DNA from 2 places in the Bradyrhizobium sp. CCBAU 53338 genome. Region 1 is predicted to be linked to the other one. Evidence: predicted binding sites of a transcription regulator. Region 1 holds the regulator's gene; the other holds the start of a gene.
The links. Region 1 encodes PhoB, which activates phosphate uptake and scavenging genes when phosphate is short. Its sites were predicted from a motif close to TGTCATNNANCTGTCAT; they were not measured.

Region 1 (4,208 bases):
GACGATGGCGAACCTGCCTGTCACCATCAACAACTTCGTGCAGAGCCCCTACGAGTACTGGAAGCAACTCGCCTGGAGCGGCGCCCTGCTGATCACGCTCACCGTGCTTGCCTTGAACATTGGCGCGCGCATTCTTGGCGCCGAGAGGACCGTAAAATGACCGATCTGTCCGTATCCGTGAGTTCCAACGCTCATCTGGCATCGCAGCAGCCGTTGCCGGAGGCCCCGGCCAAGGTGACGGTGCGCAATCTCAACTTCTATTACGGCGAACACCACGCGCTGAAGAACATCAACCTGGCGCTCGGCACCAACCGCGTCACGGCCTTTATCGGGCCGTCGGGCTGCGGCAAGTCGACCCTGCTGCGCATCTTCAACCGGATGTACGACCTTTATCCGGGCCAGCGCGTCACCGGTCAGCTCATGCTCGACCAGACCAACATCCTCGACCCGAAGCTCGATCTCAACCTGCTGCGCGCCCGCGTCGGCATGGTGTTCCAGAAGCCGACGCCGTTCCCGATGACGATCTACGAGAACATCGCCTTCGGCATCCGTCTCTACGAGAAGATCTCGAAGTCCGAGATGGACGGTCGCGTCGAGAAGGCGCTGCGCGGCGGCGCGCTGTGGAACGAGGTCAAGGACAAGCTCAACGCCTCGGGCCTGTCGCTCTCCGGCGGCCAGCAGCAACGCCTCTGCATCGCCCGCACCGTCGCCGTGCGGCCCGAGGTGATCCTGTTCGACGAGCCCTGTTCGGCGCTCGATCCGATCTCGACCGCCAAGGTCGAGGAACTGATCCAGGAACTGTCCGAGAACTACACGATCGCGATCGTCACCCACAACATGCAGCAGGCGGCCCGCGTCTCCGACAAGACCGCCTTCATGTATCTCGGCGAACTGATCGAGTTCGACGACACCAGCAAGATCTTCACGTCGCCGTCCGACCGGCGCACGCAGGATTACATCACCGGCCGGTTCGGCTGAGGAGACGGGACATGGGTTCTGAACATACCGCAAAAGCCTTCGACACCGACCTCCAGGAGCTCACCCGCCTGGTGGCCGAGATGGGCGGCATCGCCGAGCGCATGATCGTCGATTCCGTCGATGCCCTGATCCGCCGCGACGTCGCGCTCGGCCAGCGCGTCGTCACCATCGACGCCGAGCTCGACACGCTGCAGAGGAAAATCGAGGAGCGCGCCGTGCTCACCATCGCACGCCGCCAGCCGATGGCGGTGGACCTGCGCGAGATCGTCGGCGCCATGCGCGTTGCGACCGATCTCGAGCGGATCGGCGACCTCGCCAAGAACATGGGCAAGCGCGTCGCGGCGCTGGAGACGGATTTCCATCCGCTCAAACTGTTCCGCGGCCTCGAGCACATGACCGACCTCGTGCAGCAGCAGGTCAAGTCGGTGCTGGACGCCTATGCCGCGCACGATCTGCCGGCGGCGATGGCGGTGTGGAAGGGCGACGAGGAAGTCGACGCCATCTGCACCTCGCTGTTCCGCGAACTCCTCACCTACATGATGGAGGATCCGCGCAACATCTCGTTCTGCATCCACCTGATGTTCTGCGCCAAGAACATCGAACGGATCGGCGATCATGCCACCAACATTGCCGAGACCGTGTTCTACATGATCGAAGGCCAGGCGATCACCGACAAGCGGCCGAAGGGCGACATGACGACGTTCGCCACGACGGTCCCGAACACCTGATCAGGCAAGGAGCGACCAGACCATGGGCGCACGCATTATGGTGGTCGAGGACGAGGAAGCTCTCACCGAGCTTCTCCGCTACAACCTCGAAGGCGACGGCTATGACGTCGAGACGGTGATGCGCGGCGACGACGCCGACACCCGCCTCAAGGAGCATATCCCCGATTTGATTGTGCTCGACTGGATGCTGCCGGGGCTGTCGGGCATCGAGCTGTGCCGCCGCTTGCGGACGCGGTCCGACACCAAGCAGCTGCCGATCATCATGCTCACTGCGCGCGGCGAGGAGAGCGAACGGGTGCGGGGCCTTGCGACCGGCGCCGACGATTACATCGTCAAGCCGTTCTCGGTGCCCGAGCTGCTGGCGCGCGTGAAGGGGCTGCTGCGGCGCGCCAGCCCGGAGCGGCTCGCGACCGTGCTTGCTTTCGGCGACATCGAGCTCGACCGCGAAAAGCGCCGCGTGGCGCGCTCGGGCCGGCCGATCGATCTCGGCCCGACCGAATACCGTCTGCTCGAGTTCTTCCTGGAGCATCCCGGCCGCGTGTTCTCGCGCGAGCAGCTGCTCGACAGCGTCTGGGGCCGCGACATCTATATCGACGAGCGCACCGTCGACGTGCATATCGGCCGCCTGCGCAAGCTGCTCAATCTCGGCCGCGAGCAGGACCCGATCCGCACCGTCCGCGGCGCGGGCTACGCGCTCGACGATCGCTTCGCGAAGGCCGAGCAGGCCTCCGGCTAGCTACCTAGCTGCCCGCAAGCAAAACAAAAAAAGCGCGCTCGGTGGCGCGCTTTTCTTTTTCGCCCCGGCCGGTGCCGGGACGATGTCGGTCTCAAGCTGTACTCAGCGCGTGCCGGGCTTGGCCGGTGCGCGGCGGCGATCGGCTGCCGGCTGATACGCAACGCGCGAGTGCTGGGCGCAGTAGGGCAGGCCGGACAGGGCCTTGCCGCCGCAGAAGAAGAAATCCGGGCTCGAGGGATCGCCCACCGGCCAGTGGCAGGTGGCTTCGTTCAGCTCGAGCAACGAGAGCCGCTGGCTCATCGGCACCACGTTGTCGTAGGTAACGGGTTCGGCCTCGACCTCGACCTCGAAGGCCTGCGCCAGTGCGGTGTTGCCGCGCGCGATCGGCCTGCTCACCCGCATCATGTGCTGCGCAGGACGTGCCTTGCGTGGCCGCGGAGCCGCTGACGAGGGGCTCTTGGCGCGGCCGGACAGGCCGAGCCTGTGCACCTTTCCGATCACGGCGTTACGGGTGACATTCCCAAGCTCGGCGGCGATCTGGCTGGCCGAAAGTCCGGCCTCCCAGAGCTTTTTCAGCTGCTCGACGCGATCGTCGGACCAGGTCAAAACCGTCATTGCACCCTTTCCTTCGCCGCGCGCCCGCCATCCTGGGGCCGCACAACGAATGCCTAAGCCTCGAAAAACCCGTGCCGCCGGAATCCCTTAAGGCTCGCCGGGCGCGCGAAGTGCGCCCGAACGTTTACGCCGGTACATGAGGACTCTTGGGATCAGAACCGCTGCACGAGATGTCGTATCTGACAAGCCAAACGCTACAATATGGCGTGACTCGCGCGCAAGAGTCCGCCGACTCGCTTCCACATGTTCCGTGGCGAAAATCCTGCAAAATCGTCACCGCAAGACTACGGATTCGGCGTTTCGCGAGGCTTTCCGGGCGGCATTGACACCCGGATCACCAGGCCTAAAATGGCCGTGCGTGCCGCCCTTAAAAGGCGGCACGTTTCGTTTTCCGGGCCGGTCAATGGTGCGTTGCGCAATGCACGCGTCGGCCGTCCGCAACAATCAAGTGATCGTCATGACCAACAGCGCAGCGCCGCATTTGCTCCCCGTTTTTGCCAGGGCCGACATCGGTTTTGAGCGCGGTGAAGGCGTCTGGTTGATCGCAACCAATGGCGATCGCTATCTCGATTTCACCTCGGGCGTCGCCGTGAACGCGCTCGGCCATGCCCATCCTGCGCTCGTCAAGGCGTTGCAGGAGCAGGCGACCAAGCTCTGGCACATGTCCAATCTGTTCCAGAGCCCGGATGGCGAGAAGCTCGCCGCGCGCCTGTGCAACGAGAGCTTTGCGGACTTCGTCTTCTTCTGCAATTCCGGCGCCGAGGCGCTGGAGGGCGTGATCAAGCTGGTTCGCCATCATCATTTCTCCAAGGGCCATCCGGAGCGCTACCGCATCGTCACCTTCGAGGGCGCCTTCCACGGCCGCACGCTGGCGACGCTGGCCGCAACGGGATCGGCAAAATATCTCGAAGGGTTTGGTCCGCCGATGGACGGTTTCGACCAGATCCCGCATGGCGACATTGAGGCCGTGAAGAAGGCGATCGGTCCGCACACCGCCGGCATCCTGATCGAGCCGATCCAGGGCGAGGGCGGCGTGCGTTCGGCGCCTCCCGGCTTCCTCAAGGCGCTGCGCCAGCTCTGCGACGAGAAGGGCTTGCTGCTCGCATTCGACGAGGTGCAGACCGGCATGGGCCGGACCGGCGATCTGTTCG
Region 2 (4,208 bases), 2.6 Mb from region 1:
GTTCGCGACCATGATCTGTTCGAGAACCTGCTGATGCACCGTGGGATTTTGCAGCGGACACAGCACCTCGACGCGGCGGTCGAGGTTGCGCGGCATCATATCGGCCGACGAGATATACACAGCCGCTTTCGCGCTCGGCAGGCCCTGGCCCATGCCGAAGCAGTAGATTCGGCCGTGTTCCAGGAAACGCCCAATGATCGACTTGACGCGGATGTTTTCCGACAGGCCAGGGATTCCGGGCCTGAGGCAACAGATACCGCGTACCACCAGCTCGACCTGCACGCCGGCCTGTGACGCTTCGTACAGCGCGTCGATGATGTCGGGGTCGACGAGCGCATTCATCTTCATCCAGACCGCACCAGGCTTGCCGTGACGGGCGTGCTCGGTCTCGCCCTGGATATGCTCGATGATGCGCTTGCGCAGGGTCAGCGGCGAGACCGCCATCTTTTCCAGATCGCTCGGCGCGGCGTAGCCCGTGATGAAGTTGAACACGCGAGCAGCGTCGCGGCCGATGGTCGGTTCTGAGGTGAAGTAGGAGAGGTCCGTATAAATACGTGCGGTCACCGGGTGATAGTTGCCGGTGCCTGTATGGACGTAGGTGGTGAGGCTGCCGCCCTCGCGGCGCACCACCATCGAGAGCTTTGCGTGCGTCTTCAATTCGAGGAAGCCGTAGACGACCTGCACGCCGGCACGTTCCAGGTCGCGCGCCCAGCGGATGTTGGCCTCTTCGTCGAAGCGCGCTTTCAGCTCGATCAGCGCGGTCACGGACTTGCCGGCTTCGGCCGCTTCGGCGAGGGCGCGCACGATCGGCGAATTGTTGGAGGTGCGATAGAGCGTCTGCTTGATCGCGACGACGTCAGGGTCGCGCGCGGCTTGTTGCAGGAACTGCACCACCACGTCGAAGGATTCGTAGGGATGATGGACGATCAGGTCCTTCTGCCTGATGGCGGCGAAGATGTCGCCGCCATGCTCGCGCACGCGCTCGGGATGGCGCGGCACGTAAGGGGTGAATTCGAGGTCGGGCCGGTCGAGCCGGGTGAGCTGCGACAGCTCGTTCATGGCGAGCACGCCGTCGACCAGGAACACCTCGTCGTCGGCGGCGGACAGGGCGTGTTGCACGAAGCTGCGCAGCTGCTCCGGCATCTTGGCGTCGATTTCGAGCCGGATCACCGATCCGCGGCGGCGGCGCTTCAGCGCGGTCTCGAACAGGCGGACGAGGTCTTCGGCCTCTTCCTCGATTTCGAGCTCGGAGTCGCGGATGATGCGGAAGGCGCCCTGGCCGTGGAGGCTGTAGCCCGGAAACAGGCGGTTGATAAACAGGCCGGTCAACTGCTCCAGCGAGATCAAGCGAACCTTGCCCTCGGCCGGCAGGCGGATGAAGCGGTCGATCTTGCCGGGCATGCGGATCAGCGCGTTCATCGGTTTGCCGTCGGCCTCGCGCGTCAGCTGGAGCGCGATGGTGAAGCCGAGGCTCGGGATGAACGGGAAGGGGTGGGCCGGATCGATCGCCAGCGGCGTCAGCAGCGGGAAGACGTTGTTGAGGAAGTAGTCCTCGAGCCAGGTCCGCTCCGCCTTGGTGACCTCCTTGCCGTCGACCAGCACGATGCCGACATCGGCGAGCGTGCCCCGCAGGTCGCGCCAGATCGCCTGCTGATCGCTGGCAAGCTGCGACACGGTGCGGTTGATCAGGGCGAGCTGCTCGGACGGGGTCAGGCCGTCAGGCGCGCGCTCGGCAATGCCCTCGCGGACCTGCGCCTTGATGCCGGCAACGCGGACCATGAAGAACTCGTCGAGATTATTTGCCGAAATCGACAGGAATCGCACCCGCTCCAGCATGGGGTGGCTGGCGTTGACCGATTCCTCGAGGACGCGGCGGTTGAAATGCAGCCAGGACAGCTCGCGATTGATGAATCGCTCAGGGCTCGAGGCGATCGCCGGCAGGCTCTCGGTCTCCGTTGCTTTCTCTTTTGTTTCAACATCTTGCGCGGAGTCCATGAGAAGTCGGTCCATCCAGTTTGCCCCAATTTGCGACTTATGCGCAAAACCGGCCGGAGCATGTGTTAGTGCGATGACGTTTCGATGACATTGATGTTCCGCTGCAGAGCCGCGTCAAGCGGGCCTGGGGGCCAAGCGCCGCCTGGCGGTCAGACGTCGCGAAGCAACTCAGCGGCGAGCGCACGGGTGACGGGGCGGCCAAGCCGCAGGGCCTCGCCATCGAGCAGTTCCACGGCGCGCCTGGCCGCGGCTGAGGACCTCTCGAGCCGGGTCGCGAGGTAGCTCACCACGGTTTCGTCCACCGTGAGCTGGCGGTCGGCGCAGAACTTGATGATCAGGCCGCGGAACAGCTGGTCGTCAGGCGGCAGCAGCGAAATAAGGGGAATCGTCCGAAACCGGGATCTGAGGTCGCGGAGCTCGACTTCGATTGCCGCCGGCGGCTCACGTCCGGTGAACAGCATGTAGGCGCCGTCCTCGCGGGCGAGGTTCATCAGATGGAAAAGGGCGCGCTCGTCAAAATCACCGGCTTTGAGATCCTCGACCACCAGCGCGCCGGTCGCGAGCGCGCCGGGCACGTCAGGGGCGCTCAGCGCATTGGCAGTGGTGGAGCGGGCGCCTGATACCTCGGCCCAGATCGCGGCGAGATGGCTCTTGCCTGAGCCTTCGGGTCCGGCGAGCCACATGATCCGGTTTGGCCATTCGGGCCAGCCGTCGATCAGGGCAAGGCCGGCGGCGTTGGCAGGGCCCTCGAGGAAATTGTCCCGGCTGAGGCTTTCCGCATGCGGAAGCGAAAATGCCAATTGTCGGGGGTGAACGCGGCCTGCCACGCTTGCTCTGCTCCGTGCCGGCACGCCGGCGCTAACTGAAAGAGATTCGATTTATTCGATCGGGAGTTGGCCTTTTACGGGGCCGCGTCCCTCTCATTTGGCTTCGATCGTGCTCATGTGCCGCAGCCACTCGACCAGATAGAGCGATACGGAGGACAGCGTGAACAGCGTGACGAAGCCCATGAGGATTATATCATAGGGCGTCGGCTTGAAGCCGAAGGCGAGCGCGGCCAGCACCAGCGCCGCGTACGCGACCTGTGCGGCTGTGTTGAGCTTGGAGACCTTCGAGGGCCTCATCTCGACCGGCTTGTCGAACAGCCAGGACACGATCACCGCGGTGACGATCATGATGTCGCGGGAGACCACCAGGATCACGATCCAGCGGGGGATGTCGCCCCAGATGCCGAGCGACAGGTAGATCGACACCAGCAGTGCCTTGTCGGCCAACGGGTCGAGCAGGGCGCCGAGTTCGCTGGCCATGTTGAAGCGCTTGGCGAGGAAACCGTCGACCGCGTCGCTGAAGCCCGCGATCAGGAAGACGGCGAATGCCACCTCCATTTGGCTCGACACGATGGCCCAGACGATGATCGGGACCAGCATGATGCGGCCCAGGGTAATGATGTTCGGAATACTCACGCGGCGCTTCCCGGCACCCGACTTGACCTCGAAATCCGGCCCTTGGAGGCTGAACCGGTTGATATCTACATAGTATAGGGCGGGGCGCCACGCTTGCCATTGCGTGTCCCCGGAATTCGACGTAACCAGCCGCAAACCCACTGGAAATCGGGCATGACCGACCGCAAAAACGGCCTCACCTACGCCGATTCAGGCGTGGATATCGACGCGGGCAACCGCCTCGTCGACCTGATCAAGCCGATGGTGCGCGCCACCGCACGGCCGGGCGCCGACGCCGAGATCGGCGGATTCGGCGGCTTGTTCGACCTCAAGGCGGCCGGATTCAAGGACCCCGTCCTGGTTGCGGCCACCGACGGCGTCGGGACCAAGGTCAAGATCGCGATCGAGACCGGCCTGCATGGCGGAATCGGCATCGACCTCGTCGCGATGAGCGTCAACGACCTCGTGGTCCAGGGTGCCGAGCCGCTGTTCTTCCTGGACTATTTCGCCTGCGGTAAGCTCGACCCGGAGGCGACGGCTGCGATCGTCGCCGGCGTCGCCGAAGGCTGCCGCGAGTCCGGCTGCGCTCTGATCGGCGGCGAGACCGCCGAAATGCCCGGCCTCTACAAGGACGGCGACTATGATCTCGGCGGTTTTGCCGTAGGCGCCGCGGAGCGTGGCACCTTGTTGCCGCGCAAGGACATCGCTGCGGGCGACGCCGTGATTGGCCTCGCCTCGTCGGGCGTCCACTCCAACGGCTTCTCGCTGGTG

Region 2: a site for PhoB is predicted at 2,069-2,085, ahead of XH90_RS21060 (RNA degradosome polyphosphate kinase). Genes of this name have one in related genera too.

The regions. Positions count from the first base shown of each region.
Region 1 is NZ_CP030048.1:7,021,940-7,026,147, reverse strand. It holds gene pstA (phosphate ABC transporter permease PstA) at 1-160, shown strand, start outside; gene pstB (phosphate ABC transporter ATP-binding protein PstB) at 157-978, shown strand; gene phoU (phosphate signaling complex protein PhoU) at 990-1,706, shown strand; gene phoB (phosphate regulon transcriptional regulator PhoB) at 1,729-2,442, shown strand; gene XH90_RS33070 (GcrA family cell cycle regulator) at 2,545-3,057, opposite strand; gene XH90_RS33065 (aspartate aminotransferase family protein) at 3,515-4,208, shown strand, end outside.
Region 2 is NZ_CP030048.1:4,454,585-4,458,792, reverse strand. It holds gene XH90_RS21060 (RNA degradosome polyphosphate kinase) at 1-1,995, opposite strand, end outside; gene XH90_RS21055 (DnaA ATPase domain-containing protein) at 2,145-2,822, opposite strand; gene XH90_RS21050 (CDP-alcohol phosphatidyltransferase family protein) at 2,916-3,458, opposite strand; gene purM (phosphoribosylformylglycinamidine cyclo-ligase) at 3,612-4,208, shown strand, end outside.